One region of the Salinicoccus siamensis genome, then DNA from elsewhere that is predicted to be linked to it. Evidence: predicted binding sites of a transcription regulator. Region 1 holds the regulator's gene; each other region holds the start of a gene.

Region 1 (7,179 bases):
AGCCAGTGGCAACTCGCTTCCGGAAGCGAATAGGATCGCATCATCCCCTTCGTCGTAGGCCAGGTATCCACCTTTTTTGACCCCTTCTTCAACAACATCGTATGGCACATCTATCGTTTTGACATTTTGACGTGTCAGCACAAGGGCCGTCGGTGTATCTTCAGCTTCCATCGCTATCTTCCAGGCCGCACGTGTTTCATTGCCTTCTGCCGGTCTGATTGTATTGAGGTTCGGGATGGCGCGCAGACCGGCAAGCTGTTCTACCGGTTCATGCGTCGGACCGTCTTCTCCTACTGCGATTGAATCATGGGTGAGTACGTAAGTTACAGGCAGCTTCATCAGCGCGCTCAAACGCATGGCTGGCTTCAAATAGTCACTGAAGACGAAGAACGTACCACCGTAAGGACGGAGGCCGCCGTGTGCTGCCATGCCATTCAATGCAGCGGCCATGCCGAATTCCCTGACGCCAAACCAGATGTTCCGTCCGGCATAATTATCGGGACCGAAATCCTCCTCATCCTTTACATTGGTCTTATTGCTGCTCGCGAGGTCTGCAGCACCACCGAACAATGTCGGAACGGAGTCAGAGAGCGCCTGTATCATATCGCTTGAAACAGCACGTGTGGCTTTCGCCTCGCCCGCTTCATAATAAGGCATATCCTTATCATAATCGTCTTGCAGACGGTGGTGGACGGCCTCCTCGAACTCAGCATGCAGTTCTGGATGTGCTTCTTTATAGCCTTTAAGCATTTCATTCCAGGCTTCTTCTTTTTCATTGCTTCTTGTTTTCATCGTTTCACTGAAGCGTTCATAGACCGACGGGTCGACATCGAATGTCTTCTCCGGGTCCAAACCATAATATTCAAAAGCTGCCTTGCGTTCCTCTTCACCAAGCGGCGCACCGTGTGAGGCACTTTTGCCCTGCTTGTTCGGGGAACCGTAGCCGATGATCGTCTTCACTTCGATAAGTGTCGGACGAGTTGATGTCTTGGCATTCTTTATCGCTTTATCTATGGCATCGCAGTCATTGCCATCCTCCACTTTGATGTAGTGCCAGTTATATCCTTTAAAACGTGTGCCCACATCTTCTGAGAAACTCATGTCGAGATCACCATCAAGCGATATGTCGTTTGAGTCATAAAGCACAATCAGTTTGTCCAACGCCAGGTGACCGGCCAGTGATGCTGCTTCATGGGAGACACCCTCCATCAAATCACCATCGCTCGCGATGACATAAGTGTAGTGGTCCATCACATCATAGCCATCCCTATTGAAGCGGGCTGCCAGGTGCTTTTCAGCCATTGCCATACCGACACTCATTGCGAAGCCTTGACCCAATGGTCCTGTCGTCACTTCCACTCCTTCGGTATGTTTGAATTCAGGGTGCCCAGGCGTCTTCGACTCGTACTGCCTGAAATTCTTCAACTCTTCCATTTCAAGCGAACCGCTCAAGTGCAGCAGACTATACAACAACATGGACCCATGGCCCGCACTCAATACGAAACGGTCACGGTTGAACCAGTCCATTGAGTTCGGGTTGAAGTTCAGATGGCGGGACCAGAGTGTGTAGGCCATCGGCGCGGCCCCCATAGGGAGGCCCGGGTGGCCGGAAGCCGCCTTTTCGATCGCATCGATGGATAGTGAGCGGATTGTGTTGATAGCCAGTTGGTCTGTCTTATCAAAAGTCATTTGCGCATACTCCTTTATGAATTTTTATTTTTATCTGCTTGGATTTTCTTCACTTTTTCAGGGGTCACATCATTGCCTTCAGGATCGATGACTTTAGTGTTCTCCACCTGTTTCTTGAATGAGGAACGGAAGTTTTTAAGATACTCTGTCCTCAAACCTTTCAGTTCAGAGAGTTCCTCCCCTGTAATGCTGCCCGACTTCTTTTTGGCAGCGAGCGTATTGATCCGCTGAATCTTATCTTTGTCTAACATAGCAGCCCTCCTGTCCACTTTCTTATAATCTACCATAAAAAAAAGTGTGAGACCATTCTCACACTTTAAAGTCATCTTATGAATCCAATCATTTCCATCAACTGCTCCATATTGCTGCGCTCGGCGTATTCTTCAGCCGATAGATCCGTCTCCTCTACAGGGAGGGGGGCATCGTCATGTGTGACGACCTGGTACTCATCTATATAGACAACTTCAGAATTACTATTCCCTTCCTTGTGGGAATCCAACATGAAAATGAGGCCAGCAGCGAAAACAAATATAAAGACCATACCCAGTAGTTTAAATTCCTTCAATGTCATCATTACTACCTCCAGAACATATGTTTGTATAAACATAGTAACAGAACGCCTGTTCCGGGTCAATGGATAGCGAACAAATGTTTGTAAGATGCCCTCTCATATGATAAAATTTAAACAACAATAAGGCGGAGGTAATAACTATGAAGGCGCTAACAGACAGGCAGAAACAAATATACCAATTCATCAAATCCACAGTGAAGGATAAAGGCTATCCGCCGAGTGTCAGGGAAATCGGCAATGCAGTCGGGCTCCAATCGAGCTCAACGGTCCATGGCCATCTGGCTAAACTGCAGGAAAAGGGTTTCATCAAAAGGGACCCGACAAAGCCCAGGGCTATCGAAGTCATCACGGAAGAGAACGAGAACCATGGTGCTGTAATCCATGTCCCGGTCCTCGGTAAGGTTACAGCCGGACTGCCGATTACTGCCGTAGAGAATATCGATGAGTACTTCCCTCTCCCCGAACACTTCACAGCGAACCACAACAGTGAGATATTCCTCCTCAATGTAGCTGGGGACAGCATGATCGATGCAGGCATCCATGATGGGGACAGAGTGATAGTACGCAAGCAGAACATTGCCCATAATGGCGATATCATCGTCGCAATGACGGATGACGATGAAGCAACGGTCAAACGTTTCTATAAGGAAAATGGCTACTATAGGCTGCAGCCTGAAAACACGACAATGGAACCAATCATCTTGGACAGTGTCGCTGTCCTCGGTAAAGTCGTCGGGCTGTTCCGTGCATTTTAAAGGATTTCATATATAAAAGGGCGCATCTTTACGATGCGCCCTTTTGCCTTTCCGTATCCATCCTGTCAATATCCTTTGTTTCGAATGTTTTATCTATCAAGTATGATTCTGATTTGTTCTAAAATATCTTTTGGATCTTGTGTTTGTTTATCCTCTGTTTTATGTTTCAATTGCATCCCCTCGTTTTTGCTTGATTCAGGATGGTGATCTGGAAAGATGATTCCATATTAAATATATAAGGCGGCTCCTTTATATTCCCTTTATTTCGGCAGACGAAACATTATTCGCAAATTTAATCCTCAATACATGAATGGGAGGGTCATCTAAATAAAAAATTATTGCAGACGCCTTTCTATACACTATAATGAAAAAACAGTCCAACTATGTAACCACATGTGATATGGTTTCGCTCCGAATCATTGACGCCCAAAAAAATTTTACGGCTATGTCTTTGCGTTCTGAAGTTTTCATCCAAGGCTATAGTCGACAATGCAATGTGAGTCCCCCTTCTCTCCCCATTGATATCTAATCGCCATCAATACACGCTCCCCCCCAAGTGCATTAATACTTAAATTATAGCATTTCGAACTCGTACTTCAACAATGTGGAGCCATTCTGATGAACAGAATGTATGTCACTTGACCATAGAGTCAATACAGAGGGCCATATGATGCATATTTCACTATATAACAAGTAGCAACGTATAGAGAACTGGGCAGTTTGTCACCTTCCAAGCAATTATTCCGGGCCCTTTTCTTTGACATGAAAGGTGCATATGAAATCTGTTCCAGCCGATATTCCTGATGAAATAAAAAAGACGACCAAAGAATCGTCTTCTTTACTTCCTTATATAATTTTCCGTATAGTAGGGCACATTTTCTTCATTATATGCTGTACCGACCCCCAGATGTGTAAAACTGGCTTTCAATGTGTTCTCCCGGTGCGGGGGCGAATTCATGAGGCTATGGTGGGAGAAGATGGGTGAAGTATGCCCCATAGCGATATTCTCCCCTGCCATCCTGTACGATACATCAGCTGACTCCAAACGACTCTTCAACGTCACGCCGTCCGGGGAATCATGATTGAAGTAATCCTTCTCAACCATATCGCTGCTGTGTCCGAGCGCGGCTTTTGAAGCCGCTTCGTCCCAGGACAAAGGTTCTAGACCGTATTCCTGTCTGGTTGCATTAACGAGTAGATGGTTCATTTTGGAATTATCTGCCGGTTCAGGATGATTATAAAGGGCGCTGCTTTCACCAAAGGCCTCTTTATCGACGACAAGCAGACCGTTCACCTGATCCGATTTGTGAAGATCATAGAAGAAATAGACGTATGTGCCATTAATATCATAGACTGCATATTCTTCATTATCCACACGCAGCCGCTTCCATCCCTTCTTGATGGTTGATTCCGGAGTACCATATATGGAGTCGACCTGTTCCCTCTCCAACCCTTCAATGTTGATCGTCTCGACTGATACGTCCCCACTGTTTGTATAGGCGCCGACTACCCTCTGATCTTTAACCAATACCATATGGAACACGCCTGGCTCACTTTCAATGTAGAACTCTCCTTCATATTCCGAGCCGATATGTTCTTTACCGGTAGTATCATATTCATTGTCGAGCGCAATCTCCACTTCCTGTGTCTGGTCGCTGTTCACCTGATGGATTTTATCCATATTATAAGAAGGATAAATGTTCTCTTCAAGCCATCCACGCAAGTAGGACAACTCCATCCCTTCTTCAAAATCATAGGATTGCAGCACAGGAGCTGTAAACATCCAAACGAAGTATAGGATTACGATCATAAACACTTTTCTTATCATACAGGCACCTCCCCTCCGCGTATATTTTAAAAAAAGTAATTAAACTTTCGTCTAATTACTTTATCTTGGAATATATTCGGTTTGCCGCTCTTCGAAATACGCCTCATCTACAATTGTATTATCCTCACCCATCAGCACGACATTCGGCTTGAATGTCTCCAATTCACTGTCATCCAGCTGAACATAGCTGATGATGATGACTGTGTCCCCAACCTGTACCTTACGGGCTGCTGCCCCATTCAAGCATATTTCACGCGAGCCCCGCTTGCCTTCGATGACGTACGTTTCAATCCGCTCGCCGTTATTGTTATTGACGATCTGGACCTTCTCATTCGGGAGGATATTGGCTGCATCAAGGAAATCAGGATCGATTGTGATGCTGCCGACATAATTCAAGTTTGCTTCTGTCACTTTTGCACGATGGATCTTGCCATTCATCATTGTTCTGATCATTTCATCACCAACATATTATCTATTAACCGTGTTCTTTCGAACTTTACAGCAATGAATATTATAGCATCCCCCTCGATGTTTTGAACAGCATCAAGTCCTGGATGGGTGTAGATCTGCAGATCGTCCACGTGCGCTGATGTCTTCGATTCGATATGGGTCCTTATGTCCTCTTTGATCGCTTCAGCGTCAACTTTGCCGTGTTTTATGCTTTCCTCTGCCTTTACAAGCGCGAGGTGGATTTCAGGAGCTTCAGTACGTTCGCTTTCGGAGAGATTAACGTTCCGGCTGCTCTTTGCCAATCCGTCATGTTCGCGCTCGGTCGGCACGCCGATGACTTCGACTTCGTGGTTGAAGTCCTGGACCATGCGCTTTATGATCATCAGCTGTTGACGGTCCTTTTCTCCGAATACCGCAAAGTCCGGGCGTATGATGTTGAATAATTTGTTGACAACGGTCACCACCCCTTCAAAATGGCCGGGTCTTCTGATGCCGTCGAGTATCGAGGCCATGGATTTTAAGCCAAGTTGAAGTTCGGGTGGTTCTGGGTACATCTCTTCTTCAGAAGGATGGAAAACCACATCGACTCCAGCTTGTCTGCATATTTCCAGATCCTGCTCGAGATCCCTCGGATAACTTTCCAGATCCTCGTCGGGCCCGAATTGGAGGGGGTTGACGAAGATGCTGACCACTACCGTGTCACCCCTGCGCCTCGCTTCTTCTATAAGCGCAACATGACCTTCATGCAGGTATCCCATGGTCGGCACGAAGGCAATGTCCGATGTCCTCAAAGGTTTTAATATGCTGCGTATACCTTCTATTGTGTCTGTATTTTTCATCACTCTTCAAAAACCTTTCTTTTATAAGTCGTGGCTTCATCGGGAAATTCCGCATTTTTTACAGCGTGTACATAAGCGGACAAGCCTTCTACCCCGGCAGTATTGAAATCTGCATATGCCCTGACGAACTTCGGCAGACGGTCGGTGCCGTACTGGAGCAGGTCGTGGTAGACCAGCACTTGTCCATCCACCTCTCTACCTGCACCGATACCGATGGTTGGTATTGTGAGGGCTTCCGTCACCCTCTGGGCTAGATCTGATGGAATCGCTTCAAGTACAAGCAGTGATGCACCCACGGCCTCCATTGCCTTGGCGTCTTCAATCAGCTGCATGGCTGCTTCCTGGGTGCCGGCCTGCATCTTAAATCCTGTTACGCCGACTGACTGCGGCGTCAATCCTAGGTGCGCAACAACCGGGACACCAGCCCGCACTGCCCGTTTGACGACGGGCAGGCAGTCTATCCCTTCAAGTTTGATGGCGTTGGCGTCCGTCTGCTGATAAAGCGACAGTACATTTTCCACGCTTGTATCAACGTCTCCATGATACGTACCAAAAGGCATATCGACCACCATGTATGTGTCCGGAGCACCCCGCCTGACCGCTTTGGCATGATGGATCATATCCCCCATCGTCACTTGTACAGTACTTGTGTACCCAAGCACCGTCATGCCGAGTGAATCACCGACAAGCAACATGTCCATCCCTGCCGCCTCGCTTTGTTTTGCACTCGGGTAATCATAGGCGGTCACCATGGTGATCTTTTCGCCATTTTGTTTCATCTGATTCCATTCACTGGTTGTTTTCATCATACTGCTCCTTTTATTTAAATCCTGTTATATTATAATTAGTTTATCATATATTTGGATGTTCGAAATACGTCGGGAGGATTAAAAATGAAAATTGCAGTGATAGGCATAGGTGCTGTGGGCAGTGTCATCGCCCGAGAGCTGAAGATGCTCGATTATGATACGGTGCTGTTCGGCAGACAGCCAAAATCCGGATTCACCATTTCCGAAGCGGGAGAGGAACATTCCTACCCCTACAGGA
Region 2 (7,179 bases), 370 kb from region 1:
ATTCGTGATACTCATCATCAACTATGACCGGGTCATCCCGATGCTTACAGATATATTCCAGAATGCCTTCGGCATCCGGGAAGTGTTCAGCGGTGCAATCGGTGCCGCGATATTGAATGGATTCCAAAGAGGTTTATTCTCGAATGAAGCAGGGATGGGTTCAGCACCAAACGCAGCAGCATCAGCAGCCGTCAGCCACCCTGTCAAACAGGGACTCATCCAGTCGCTCGGGGTATTTTTCGATACGATGATCGTCTGTACAGCAACCGCAATCCTCATATTGATGTATACGGACTTGAGTTACGGTGAAGAGGCACAGCAGGGCATTCAAGTGACCCAGGCGGCGATGGGCGAGCAGATGGGTGCCTTCGGCGCTACCTTCATTGCGATTGTCATCCTCCTGTTTGCATATAGCTCGATACTCGGCAACTACTTCTATGGTCAAAGCAACCTCAACTACATCAAGGAAAACAAAACATTGTTGTTTGCCTTTAAACTCCTTGTAGTCCTGATGGTCTTCATCGGAGCGATAATGGACCTTGAAACGGCATGGTCGATGGCCGATCTGTTTATGGCGTTGATGGCCGTGACCAACCTTGTTGCAGTATTCGGCTTGAGCAATGTGGTCTGGCAAGTTGCCGCCGACTACAAGACGCAACTGAGGGATGGTAAAAATCCAGTTTTCCAGACGAATAATATCAAAGCGGATCTTAGCGATGTGGACGAGTGGGGTGAAAACCGTTACGCGTACCGCAATCAGGATAGATCTGGACATTAAAAAACCAGACCTTCTAAAGGTCTGGTTTTTTTAATTGAACAATGTCTTGAAGAAGGAAATGATGCTACTGAAGAAATCAGAGACGGCCCGTTTAAAGGTGCTCCATGCATCAGAATCCTGGATGTCCTGACCAATTTCTTCTGCCTTATCAGCCGCTTGTTTGAATGCATCGCTTGACCTTATTTCATCGATCAGGTTCTGGGCGCTGTCCTTGAGGCGTTCTGCTTCTTCATCTGTAAATATATTCGTGTTCTGTATTTGTATCAGAATATTGACGAGGCGGTTGATTTGATCACCCGTCACTATGCCATCCAGACCGTTCTCATTCAACTGTTCCTCTACTATTCGGCGAATATCCGCTTCAGTCAGATTCCCGCCCTGATTGATGATTTCAATTTTAATGTCTGTAATGGCTTTATTCAGCTGTTCCTGTGAAAACCCTTCTTTTTGCGCATTTTCTTTTGAGATATCTGATATGGCTTCCAACTCATCCTGGGAATTGCGGGTGCGGTCGGTATCAATTTCCTGCCCCTGTGCTTCAAATGCCTTATATATCCCTGAGAGGGCACTTTCCCCTGTGACATCTTGAGCGGCTCCGATCGTGACTTCCGCATCTGTAATACCCGATGTGAGCAGGGCGTTTTTATATGTCTCTTCCGTAATTTGGGTAATCTTACCCATCGTTTCATCTACGGTGATGTCAAGTCCATATCCATCTTCCCTCTGAATGATGCGGATGCTTGATTTGAGTACGGCATCGTCATAATCCTTGCCGATGTATTTGGCGACATCCTCCGAGTTGACGAATGTGATTTTGTCCTCTTTTTTTGTACCGAGTATGCCTTCGGTATCCTCCAACAGCTGGGGATCGTCCTCAAGGGCGGCACCATAGACGGTAACAGCTTCCTGCCACTCGGCCGCCTGCACTTCAGTGGGTATCAGCACCAGGGCCACCAATGCGATAAAAAACCAATTCCGGATCATCATAACCCTCCTTATCTAATATTTATATTCTACTATATGCTCATTACTTTCTACAATTTATTATATCCGGTCAAATGCGGTTTTCTCTTTTAATCTCTTTTTAAACGCGATAGAATGATTGAATACATTAATGACGGGAGCCAAGTATCATGGATAACGACTATAGACGTTCTGGACGCACTAGTGAGGGTATGAAAAGAAAACGGTTGCGCAAGCGTACGCTGATTCCTTTAATTATATTTATAGCGCTCATCTTCATCGTTTTGTATATCTTCTTCTCCTATCAATCCGGGTTGGATATAGCCGAGGACAAGGGAGTCGAACAAGAGGCACATGAATTCGGTGGGGATGACAATAATGATGGCAAGAAGACCATACTGCTGTTAGGGGCAGATCGTGAAGTTGACGGGGCACAACGCACGGACGTCATCATGCTTGGCCAATATGATTATATGAATAAGGATATGAAACTCGTATCGATGATGCGGGACATCTATGTGGATATCCCCGGTTTTCAAAGCTACAAGATAAATTCCGTCTATTCGCTCGGGGGCGTGGAACTCCTTAGACGCACCATCAAAAAGAACTTCGGCATCCAGATCGAAGAGTATGCAGTCGTTGACTACAAAGCATTTGAATCCGTAGTGGATGTGGTCAACAAAAAAGGGGTGATGATAGACGTCGAAAAGGATATGTCCGAAAAGATTGATGTTGAACTGAAAAAGGGTGAACAGCGTCTTAATGGACAGGAGCTTCTTGCTTATGCAAGGTTCCGCCAGGATAAAGAAGGGGACTTTGGCCGGGTAAGGCGTCAACAGCAAGTCATCACCGCCCTGAAGGATGAAGTGCTGACGATCGGTGGCGTGTTGAAACTGCCTAAAATTGCAGGGACGGGCATGGGCCACGTCAACACGAGCATGACCGATGGGGAGATGTATAGGATGATGGCCTCCTTCCTCCTAAGAAGTGATAAGGACATAGACACGCTTACAGTACCGGTAGAAGGCACCTACCAATTTATGGATACGTCACACGCCGGCAATGTAATCGATCTCGATTTTGAGGCCAATAGCCAGTATATGCATGAGTTTTTGGAAAACAATGCTGAAGATTCGGCTGAAGGCGAGACTACAACTGAATAGGCAAGACAAAAAAAGGATGGCCGCTGCGGGCCATCCTTTTTTATTTGGAGCATAATTATTTTTTAGGCTTTTTATCCAATTCATTCTGGGTCTGCGGCCATGCCCGGTGCCCGTCATCGACCTCAAATTCTGTATTTACATCAACGACATGCCTTTGTTTCAGGATCATCTCCTCTATGTCATCCCGGATGGCGTTTACTTCTTCAACAGAGAGGTCGGGATCCAGTTCCGCCACAATTTCAACGTGGAGGAGGTCCCCTTCCTTCATGACGAAGAGCTTACGTATATCTCTGATTTCATCATGTCTCAGCACAATCTCCGAAACACGCTGTTCCATGCGCGGGTCGTGTTCACCAAGTGCCCCCGCGGCATTCTCCATGAAAATTTTGTAGACGATGTAGAACATGGCGATACCGATCATGATCGAGGCGATGCCTTCTGCTTGGGAAAATCCTGTAAAGCGTGCAATTAGTATGGCAAGGATGGCGAGCAGTGCACCACCGGTTGCAACCGTATCTTCCAGGAACACCAATTTGGTCGCCGGTTTTGCACGGTCCATATGGATAAAGCTTGTCGTAAGCGGCTTTAAGCCATCAAAAGGCTGATCTGCCTGTTTGAGCAATTCTTTACCTGCCTTAAATAGAACGAACGCCTCAAGTATGGCGGCCATAGCGAGAACGCCGATGTTGATGAGCAGCATTGTTGTATCGGTTTCCACCGGAAGCGGTTCTAAAATGTGCTTTAGCCCCTCGCGCACCGTCTCATATGCCAATATACCGACGATGATGACGGCAAATAGTAAAACAAGATTCACGAGACGTCCAAAGCCGAAGGGGAAGCGTTTGGTCGGCGCTTTCTTCGACAATCCGGAGCCTACATAAACAAAGAACTGGTTAAGTGCATCGCCAATGGAATGCATCATCTCAGCAAACATGGCAACATTTCCCGTCAGTATGAAAGCACTGCCTTTTATGGCTGCGATGAAGAAATTGACGATAGATGCAGTCAGCGATGCTCCACTGCCTTTCTTAAGTAATGCGATGATATCCTTCAAATCATTTTCCTCCTTACTGATCTTTACAATATATCATACCCAAATCCATAAATAATCATGTTTTGACCTTCCTATTTTATGATATGATGAATTTACGGGTATGCGAACATACGTTCTATTCGGAGGGGATTACATGTATAACTATCATATCTGCCCAAAACGGCACATTTTCTGTGTGGACCAAAAAAGCTTCTTTGCCAGTGTTTCCTGCATCCAGGAGGGTCTAGATCCACTCACGACACGTCTTGCGGTAGTGGCAGACACTAAAAACCCGGGGGCAGTTGTATTGGCTGCAACACCAGCCCTCAAAAGAATGGGGATAAAGACTGGCAGTCGGTTGTTTGAAATTCCGAACCGTAAAGATATTTATATCATTAATCCCTCAATGAAGACATATCTCGATTATTCTTCCAGAATAACGGAAATTGCTTTGAAATACGTCGCTCCAGAAGATTTTCATCAATATTCCGTGGATGAGTACTTCATGGATGTTACAAAGAGTTTCCGGTTGTTTGAAGAAAGTCCTTGGGAACTGGCCCTACGCCTCAGGAAAGAGATCTATCAGGAGACGCGTATTGATTGTGCCGTCGGCATTGGGGAGAACCCGCTGCTCAGTAAGTTATCGCTGGATATCGAAGCGAAGCGTGCGCCTTCTGGTATAGCGGAGTGGCGCTATGAGGACGTACCTGAAAAAATGTGGCATATCAAACCGCTTAGAACACTGTGGGGGATCAACAAGAATAGTGAAGCCCGTTTGAATGAACGCGGCATATTTTCAGTGGGTGACCTGGCACACTACCCGCCCGAATATTTGAAGCGGGACTTTGGCATCATCGGTGTCGATTGGCATCTGCATGCCAATGGCATCGATTTCAGCACCATCAGTGAAAAGCATAGTGTACATGCGCCTTCCATTGCCAAAAGTCAAATCCTTATGCGTGATTATCACCTTGATGAAGTCTATGTTGTAATGCTTGAGCATATTGATGAAGTGACGCATCGTTTGCGTCTATCAAAACGGTTGGTACGCACCATCCATTTTTCTGTAGGGACAGCAGATGGCAAGCTATATCGAAAGCAGTTCACGTTAGAGGGGGGGACGAATGACGGGAACATCATCATGCAGGGTGTATGGGAACACATCGTCAGTATGGCAGATGCCTATGCGATGTACCGCACTTTAAGCATCTCTTTGACAAACCTGACACCAGATGACATGAGGCAGTTATCCCTGTTCGAAGACCCGGGCGAATTGAAGAGGCAGGATTTTCTTAGGACGATTGATGCATTAAAGGTCCGGTTTGGACAACTCAGCGTGATGAGGGCCCTGAGTTGTACAGCACCTTCGACGCTTAAGCTTAGGGAAGGGTTGATAGCTGGCCATAAAAGATAAATGTCTTTCGTGTAGCTTCCCGATGGAAATGACAGTGAATTGTAGTCGTGTAGACATGAACTTCGCAGAAATACTGCCAGTACCGTCCGCAGATGATATAATGGAGGAGACTATATATATTTATGAGGTTTCAATTCGCATTAAGTTTGGAATCTGATAATATATTCGGAGTATCAAAATTAGTTGACAGGAGTGCCATTATGCAATTTACAGAGTTGACCACTGAGGAGTTCGAACAGTTCACACGGACACACTTCAGTCATTTTACACAGACGGTGGATAATTATCGTCTGAAAATTGAGCAGGGTGTTGAAACCTACCTGATAGGCGTGAAGGACGGGGAAGCGGTAAAAGCGGCCTGCCTCATCACCCTGACCCCTGTAATGAAGGTATTCAAATATGCCTATACCAATCGTGGGCCCGTCATGGACTATTCAGATAAAAAGGTGTTCGATACATTTTTCGAAGGGCTTAATGCCTTCTTGAAACCAAAGAAAGTGATGCATGTCAGAGTAGACCCCTATGAAGTAATCAAAGAACGCAACCACGAAGGCGATATCCTCGAAGATAGGGGGAACCGCTATATATTCGATTACTTCAAAGCACTGGGCTTTACACATGAAGGATTCTCCGTCGGATTCGATCCAATCGTCCAGATCAGATGGCATTCGGTTCTTGACCTTAGAGATAAAGACAGCAAAGCTGTGTTGAATGATATGGATAGCCTCCGGAAGCGGAATATAAAAAAAGCACAGAAGCATGGTCTTCATGTCCGTTATCTTGGGCTTGACGAGATAGATGTCTTCAGGAAATTCATGAGGGATACATCTGAAATGAAATCCTTCACAGACCGCGATGATTCCTACTATATCAGCCGTAAGCAGCACTTTGGAGACAATGTCCTGATTCCACTTGTGTATGTCAATTTGGATGAATATGTCGCATCGATCACAAAGGATCGGGACGCATTGATGAAAAACATCAGTAAAGCGAATCGTGACCTCGAAAAAGATCCAGCCAACAGTAAAGCTGAAAAGAAAATAACGAATCTGACGGCTCAGCTCGAAAATATAGAAGATAAATTGCAGGAAGGCCATACATTACGTGAAACCCACGGCAATGAGCTTCCCATAGCGAGTGCCTACTATTTCATCACCCCGCATGAAGTGGTTTATCTTGCAGGAGGCAGCGATAATGATTTCAGGCATTTCGCGGGCAGTTATCTGATCCAATGGCATATGATCAACTATGCCCTGGACCATGATATTGGACTGTATAACTTCTACGGCATCAGTGGAGACTTTTCAGAAGAAGCGGAAGACTACGGCGTCATTCAGTTCAAAAAAGGATTCAACGCCACAGTCTATGAATATATCGGCGATTTCATCAAGCCGATCAATAAGCCGGCGTATAGGGTGTATCAGTCACTCGTAAAACTAAGAGAGAGAATAGGGAGGTAACAAACGGATGAAATTCGTTGAACTGACTGAAAAGGAATATAAAGATTATATAGAAAAAGGAGAGGAATCGGCCTTTTTCCAGATGATAGAAAATAAAAAGAATAGGGAGATGGATCAACAGAAGGTACGCCTGCTTGGCGTTAAGGATGCAAGTGGTACGGTGATAGCAGCATGTCTCTTCACATTGAAGAAAACGGTCCTCGGCAAATATTTCTATTATTCCAACCGCGGGCCCGTACTGGATTACCATGATCACGACCTTGTAAAGTTCTATCTGCAGGAGCTGACAACCTATCTCAAGAAGAATGACGGACTGTATGTAAAACTTGATCCGAATTGGATCTATAGAAAATATGATAAGGATGTAG
Region 3 (7,179 bases), 690 kb from region 1:
AACCTCAGATCTTTGAGGTAGTCTAGGAAAGTCTCCTCGTAGCCGATGGAGCGCAGATAGTCGATATCACTTTCTGTAAATTTCAGGTTGCTCAGGAAATTGATGATGCGCTGCAGTCCGGCAAAGACCGCATAGCCATTGTCAAATGGCATGTTGCGGAAATACAGGTCGAACACCGCCGTACGGTCCTCAAGTCCTTGCTCCAGATAGGTCTTGCCCATATTGATTTGATATAGATCAGTGTGCAGCATGAAACTGTCATCTTCGTGTTGATACATTTTGTCTCGTCCCTCCATGGAGTGCTAAAATCAGTTATACTCATTTTAGCACATCTGACTTCCATACAAACAGAAATGACTGGAGGGATCACATGAAATTGGATAGTTTCAGGATGCGCTTCATCGTACTTTCATTTATCGTCGCGATATCGGGGTTTTCACAAGGTATGCTGCTGCCGCTTATTTCTTTCATATTTGAACAGCAGGAAGTGAATGCCACGCTGAACGGCCTTCATGCTTCAGGGCTTTACATAGGTGTCCTGCTCTCATCTCTTTTCATCGAAGCGCCGCTCAGGAAATATGGATTCAAGCCGATGATCATCACCGGCGGCATCATAGTCGGGCTCTCCCTTCTGCTGTTTCCGGTGCTTGAGACCATCTGGCTGTGGTTCCTGCTCCGGCTCCTTGTCGGAATCGGGGATAACGTGCTGCACTTCAGCACCCAGACGTGGCTTACCCAGACGACGCCGCAGCATAAACTCGGCCGCATCGTCGCATTCTATGGCCTGTTCTTTTCTTTCGGCTTCATGATTGGCCCTAAAATCAGTGAACTTGTTACGGTATGGGAGCCGCTCCCGTTCATCGTCTCGGGTCTGTTGACCATGGTCGGCTGGCCACTCATCTTTCTGCTGAGGGACGCATCAGACGCAAAACCAATCGATTCCGGGGTCCCGATCACCGTCTTCAATACATTCCGCAATTTCAAAAATGTGCTCGCCACAAGTTGGATCGCCTTTTTGTTCCCGATGCTGTTTGGTGTGTTCGAGGCATCCTTGAACAGCAACTTTCCGGTATTCGCCATCCGCAATGGCTTCAGCCTGTCGGCCATCACCTGGATACTCCCGGCCTTCAGCCTCGGTGCCATACTGCTTCAGGTACCGATCGGCATACTTGGCGACCGCATCGGCCGCCGGCGCCTGATGCCCATTCTGCTCGCCACAGGCATCCTGCTCTTTTTGGCCATGGAAGCGTTCAATACTTCCTTTGTCATGCTGCTTATATTGTTCATCCTGGCAGGTGTCGCCGTGGGTTCCATGTATTCGCTTGGCATCAGCTACATGACCGACATCACACCCAAATATAACTTGCCGGCTGGCAATCTGATGGCTGGCATCATGTTCAGTCTCGGCAGTATCGTCGGGCCGGTCATTGGAGGTGCGGTCATCAGTGCCAGCAAAGGGTCCTTCTACTTCATCTTCTTTGCCGCAGCAATCACCCTGGTTCTGATGATGGATATATTATTTAGATACAAGCGCCCAAATGTGGCACAATAAAGGCAGCACTACACCCGACAACATAAAGGAGGAAATGAAATTGAAAAATGCATTATTGGTCATCGACTACTCTTATGATTTCGCTGCACCCGACGGCAAATTGACAGCGGGAGAAGCAGGGCGCGCCATCCAAGGGGACATCGCCGAAAAAATCAGGGAAGCCCACAAAAAAGGCACGCCCATCTTCTTTATGATGGACCTTCACTACGAAGAAGACATGCACCATCCAGAATCCCGGCTGTTCCCGCCGCACAATATAGAGGGCATGCCGGGACGCGAACTCTACGGCACCGTTCGCGAGGCATATGAGACCATCAAGGGAGACCCCGATGTATTCTTCCTCGACAAGCGACGCTACAGCGCATTTGCCGGCACACCTCTGGATCAGCTGCTTCAGGAAAGGGGCATCAACACCGTAACGCTGACCGGACTGGTCACAGACATCTGCATCATGCACACGGCGGTTGACGCCTACAACCATGGTTATGGCATCGTCGTGCCGGAATCATGTGTGGCCTCCTTCAATCCGGAAGGGCACCGTTACGCACTCGACCACTTCAAAAATACACTTGGTGCCACAATAGAACCCTAGATGAATGCATGGTCCGGTGATAAAATGGGAATAGTAGAACATAACCTAAAGGAGAATGTAACCATGACTCAAACGAAGATATTCGGTCATCAAAATCCAGACACAGATACGATCACTTCCGCCATCGTCGCAGCGGATATCGAATCCAAGCTCGACAATGATGTGAAAAGTTACCGCCTTGGCGAAGTGAACCCTGAAACACAATACGCACTCGATGAATTCGGCGTATCGTCTCCAGAGTATCTGGAGACGCTTGAAGCGGGCACCCCCGTTATATTGGTCGACCACAATGAATTCCAGCAATCTGCAGAAAACATCGAATCAGCTGAAATAGTGAAGGTTTTCGATCACCACAGAATTTCGAACTTCCACACGGAAGGGCCGCTGTACTACCGTGCAGAACCGGTTGGGTGCACTGCAACGATATTGAAGAAAGTATATGAGGAAAATAATCTGGAGATCTCCAGGGAAATGGCTGGACTCATGTTGTCGGCCATCATTTCCGATACTTTGCTATTCAAATCCCCTACCACGACGAAAGAAGATGAAGCGGCAGCAGAAGCACTCCAGAAGATTGCTGATGTCGATATCGAGTCCTTCGGCCTGGCAATGCTGAAAGCTGGCGCTTCAACAAGCGATAAGTCAGCTGAGGAGTTGATTACAGGGGATGCGAAATCTTTCGATATGGGAGGAAGCACCACACGTATCGCCCAAGTGAACGTCGTCGATGTCGATGAAGTGTTTGACAGGAAAACGGAACTTGAAGACGCGATAAGAGCTCAGATCGAGTCAGAGGGCTATGGTCTGTTCGTCCTCGTCGTCACTGACATCATCAACTCCAACTCGAAGATACTTGCCCTTGGGGAGAATTCAAGTTCCGTTGAAAAAGCATTCGATGTTTCACTGGATGAAAACTCGGCAGTTTTGGAAGGTGTGGTATCACGCAAGAAGCAAGTGGTGCCGCAGATCACAAAGGCATTGTCCTAGGAGGATGATAATATGATGAAGAAAGAACCGGGCAAACTCTATATTGAAGAAGAAGGTCAATCCATCGCAGAACTGATCTATACAGATGAAGAAGACTATTATGATGTGACCGGCACCTATACAGTACCGGAACAGCGCAACAGAGGCCTCGCAAAAGACCTCGTCGATGAAATTGTCGCAATGGCCCGAGAGAACAATAAGAAAATCAAGCCGACATGTCCGTATGTACCGCATGCCATACGCGGTCCAGAGTACGATGACATAAGGATGTAGATAAACAAAGGACCCGCCACAAAAGTGGCGGGTCCTTTGTTGTGAAAGGCAATTTCAAAATCAAATAGTTGAAAAGAATGGAAAAAAGGTATGATCAAATAATATCACAAATATTCTGAATAGTAAACATGGTCATTCATTTAATATTTTACTTATTACACTCTCTCTACCCTTCTCGAGCCTTTCCATCGAGCACTCGTCCTTGATCTTGTAGTCAAGGTCCTCTGTAGCCCTAGAATAGGAAACTTCATCGATGTAATTCGTCAGATCTGCCTGATCGAAACAGGCCGGATGCACCAGCTGTCTTTTATTGTGATCGATGATGACACGTTCTGAGCCACTGGTCCGATCAGCAAGCGGCAAGAACAGCAGAAGAAGCAAAAGCAGAAGCAGAAAAGGCCATAAAAATTTTTTATTCATCTATAAAAACCCTACAAAAACGCCTTCCGGAGCCTCTAATTCACCCTCTTGACGCACGATTGTGCCTGTTTCAGTGATCTTGAACAGCACTACATTATGAGAGCGTTCATGGGCGCACACAAGGAAATTGCCGTCAGGGGTAATATTGAAGTCCCGCGGCCAGTCTCCGTTGGTAGATTCGATCTGGAGGCGTTTGAGTTCCTCACCATCAGATATGATTTCAAACACAGCGATACTGTCATGCCCTCTGTTTGAAACATAAATGAACTTTCCGTTTGGATGTTTCCGTATTGCCGCCCCCTGCGAATGTCCGCTGAAAGATTCCGGGAGTGCCGAATATGTCTTTAGTGGGGAAAATTTCCCGTCTTCATAAGCGGCTACGATCACTTCATTCGATAGTTCGGTAAAGATATAGGCATAGCGGCCATTGTTGTCGAACACCAAGTGTCTCGGGCCACTGCCTGCCGCCACATTTGATTCTGCCACTTTAACAAGTCGGTCACCTTTGATTTCAAGCGTAACAATCTTATCTGCACCAAGATCGACTGCTGCAATATATTTTCGGTCCGGAGTCTCGACGACAAAGTGGGAGTGCGGACTGTCCTGACGTTCATGGGGGCCATTCCCCTCAACCTGGAAAACATCCAGCCGTTCTGTCACCACACCACGCTCATCGACGCGATACAGACGGATCTCTCCAGATAGATATACCGCATCGATAAGATAATTCTGGTCTGATGTCAAGGTCAGATGACACGCGGAAGCTCCTTCTCTGAGACAGTCCTCTATCAGGTTGAGGTCACCGGTATTCGGGTCGCTGATATCGTAAGTTGCGATGCCTGATTTCGCCTTGCCCTTTTTAACTGCATACAGACGGTCTTTGTGAATGTCAAGGTATGTTGCATTCGGTGTTTCCGCTGCTTCCCTAATCTCCCCGAATACACCTTGTTTCAGGTCAAGGTCAAATTGATAGATACCCTTGCCATGGTCCTTTGTATACGTGCCGATGTATCCAATCATGCATATTCCCCCTAAGGTTCAGTTTGCCTTTATATTAGCATACCTGCTGATTTTCACTAAACGAAATTATCCGCAGTTGCAAAACAGAACGTATGTTCGTATAATGGCGTATATAACTCTACTGGAAAGAGGGGATCGCTATGGATTACCGGCAAATGCCCATCGACCAGCTAGACAGCAATATTCCAAAAGGGCGTGGCATGATCAAGTGGGCCCCATTCGCCACCATGCCGGAACAGTTTGAACGGGTGGACGCCATGATCGAGGCGCAATCAAAGATAAGCCGCCCCGAACTATCTGACGACCGCCTGGCGGAAATGGACCACACCATGAAAAAAGCCATCCATGAAAAGCGCAACGTGCGCATCGAATATTATTATGATGGGTTGCGCTTTCATGTCGATCTGCAGCTTCTCCGGGTCGATAGATGGAGTCTGATGCTGATTGGCCAACGTCTGGCGCCTGAAGATGAAATGGTGTTCATCTCTTTCATCGACATCCTCGACATCACCATGCTCGACCATTAAAAAAGCCGCACCTGGGTGCGGCTTTTTAACGTTCCAAAAATAGAACAGGTTCTTTTTGGTAATCGGTCGCCATCATCAGGTGATAGGCGAGTACAGTTGTCGTAATGGCCCCTACTCCGCCTGGTACCGGCGTGATGTAGGAGGTCTTATCGCGTACTGCGTCATAATCCACGTCCCCAACCATTTTACCTGCATCATTGAAGTTGATGCCGACATCCACCACAACAGCCCCTTCTTTCACATGATCTGCCCCGATCAGGTTGATGACACCGGCAGCACTGACAATGATATCCGCCTGGCGGCACTTTCCAGCCAGATCATTGGTATAGGCGTTGCATGTCGTCACTGTCGCATCACGGTTCATAAACAGCAATGATAATGGTTTTCCAACCACTTCACTTGCCCCTACCACGACTACATCCTTTCCTTTCAGAGGAATGTCATAGAACTCGAGCATCTCCATTACCCCAGCAGGCGTACAAGGTTCCAGACGATTCTCATCATCCGTCACTACTTGACCCAGATTAAATGGCGTCATGCCGTCGATATCCTTTATTGGATTCATCAATTCCTCGACTCGCTTCATGTCTATGTGTTCCGGCAGAGGTTGCAGCAGCAATATTCCGTTGATGGAATAATCTTCATTTATTTCCCTGAACTTGCTGAGGAAGGAACGGGCCGAGACATCATCTGGAAAATGGTATTGTTCTGTCTCAATAGAAAATTTTTCGAACCTTTTAATCGCCGCCCGTTCATAGGAAATCGAATCAGACCGTTCCCCTACCCTGACGAAAGCCACTTTCGGACTGATGCCATGCTTATCAGACTCACTAAGCGCCTTCTTTATCTTTTCGGAAAGATGTGCAGCAACTGCCTTGCCCTCCATAATCGTTGTCATAGAAAATGCTCCTTTGCAGCCTTTTTATCAAATATACCATACTTCGCCCCGCTCCATGTAACGGACACTGTCGATCAGTGAAAATAAAAAAACCGCCCAACAGGGCGGCTTAATATTACTTCGTTTCACGGTGCAGTGTATAGTTGTTTGTTCTTGGACAGAATTTTTTCATTTCAATACGCTCAGGATTGTTTTTCTTGTTCTTTGTCGTAATGTAGTTGCGGTCTCCGCAGTCTGTACAAGCCAAAGTTACATTTACTCTCATTCGTTACGCCTCCTTTACTCATTACCTGTTCCATTTCACATTCATGGTGAGGAACATCTGAATTTCATTGATATTGCAGTCATACCATGCCCGGTTCCTTTTTGAAAGACATCACGGACTCCATTTCAACTGGCCAGTTGATCATCCATTCGGGATGAAACGATGGTATTCGGACAGTATTGTCCTTTTTTGAACCGCCTTAACCATTTTAAAGGTTTATTCAATTTTTTTCAACACTTTTATCGATGAACGTAAAAAAATGGGCAATTGCGCTTGCCCGTCCCTGCATCATACGCTATAATTATAAATCGTAATCATTCCGTTATATTGAGGGGCTATACCATGAAAACTTATAAGATGACAGCTTTATCCATCCTCCTGCTGCTGCTTGGTGCATGTGGGGCAGATTCGGCAAATGAAGAAGAAACAGAGGAATTGACTGTGTACACGACAGTCTTCCCCCTAAAAAGCTTCACCGAATCGATTGGGGGCGATACAGTACAGGTGGAATCCATCTACCCCACTGGCGCCGATGTCCATACTTACGAACCCACGCAGAAGGATATCCTGAACTATGCTGAAGGAGATCTCTTCATCTACACTTCCAAAGCGCTCGATCCCGTCTCAAAGAAGATCGAAGGCTCA

Evidence for each region. The regulator LexA, encoded in region 1, represses DNA repair genes until DNA is damaged. The targets are predictions, from matches to a motif close to CGAACATATGTTCG.
Region 2: ACZ5LF_RS05310 (Y-family DNA polymerase) is a predicted target of LexA. The motif match lies at 4,062-4,075, and genes of this name have one in related genera.
Region 3: ACZ5LF_RS03550 (YolD-like family protein) is a predicted target of LexA. The motif match lies at 4,930-4,943, and genes of this name have one in related genera.

The regions. Positions count from the first base shown of each region.
Region 1 is NZ_AP043765.1:1,386,811-1,393,989, forward strand. Features, by position in the region: gene tkt (transketolase) at 1-1,689, opposite strand, end outside; gene ACZ5LF_RS07210 (DUF896 domain-containing protein) at 1,704-1,940, opposite strand; gene ACZ5LF_RS07215 (hypothetical protein) at 2,012-2,263, opposite strand; gene lexA (transcriptional repressor LexA) at 2,401-3,015, shown strand; gene ACZ5LF_RS07225 (CAP domain-containing protein) at 3,854-4,843, opposite strand; gene panD (aspartate 1-decarboxylase) at 4,904-5,296, opposite strand; gene panC (pantoate--beta-alanine ligase) at 5,293-6,132, opposite strand; gene panB (3-methyl-2-oxobutanoate hydroxymethyltransferase) at 6,132-6,938, opposite strand; gene ACZ5LF_RS07245 (2-dehydropantoate 2-reductase N-terminal domain-containing protein) at 7,026-7,179, shown strand, end outside.
Region 2 is NZ_AP043765.1:1,020,580-1,027,758, forward strand. Features, by position in the region: gene ACZ5LF_RS05290 (alanine/glycine:cation symporter family protein) at 1-778, shown strand, start outside; gene ACZ5LF_RS05295 (DUF1002 domain-containing protein) at 809-1,762, opposite strand; gene ACZ5LF_RS05300 (LCP family protein) at 1,912-2,904, shown strand; gene ACZ5LF_RS05305 (cation diffusion facilitator family transporter) at 2,960-3,958, opposite strand; gene ACZ5LF_RS05310 (Y-family DNA polymerase) at 4,092-5,351, shown strand; gene ACZ5LF_RS05315 (aminoacyltransferase) at 5,552-6,811, shown strand; gene ACZ5LF_RS05320 (aminoacyltransferase) at 6,819-7,179, shown strand, end outside.
Region 3 is NZ_AP043765.1:700,177-707,355, reverse strand. Features, by position in the region: gene ACZ5LF_RS03585 (nicotinate phosphoribosyltransferase) at 1-278, opposite strand, end outside; gene ACZ5LF_RS03580 (MFS transporter) at 371-1,552, shown strand; gene ACZ5LF_RS03575 (cysteine hydrolase family protein) at 1,593-2,144, shown strand; gene ACZ5LF_RS03570 (manganese-dependent inorganic pyrophosphatase) at 2,208-3,131, shown strand; gene ACZ5LF_RS03565 (GNAT family N-acetyltransferase) at 3,144-3,404, shown strand; gene ACZ5LF_RS03560 (alpha-amylase) at 3,537-3,824, opposite strand; gene ACZ5LF_RS03555 (lactonase family protein) at 3,825-4,844, opposite strand; gene ACZ5LF_RS03550 (YolD-like family protein) at 4,985-5,371, shown strand; gene ACZ5LF_RS03545 (bifunctional 5,10-methylenetetrahydrofolate dehydrogenase/5,10-methenyltetrahydrofolate cyclohydrolase) at 5,397-6,269, opposite strand; gene rpmG (50S ribosomal protein L33) at 6,385-6,534, opposite strand; gene ACZ5LF_RS03535 (metal ABC transporter solute-binding protein, Zn/Mn family) at 6,877-7,179, shown strand, end outside.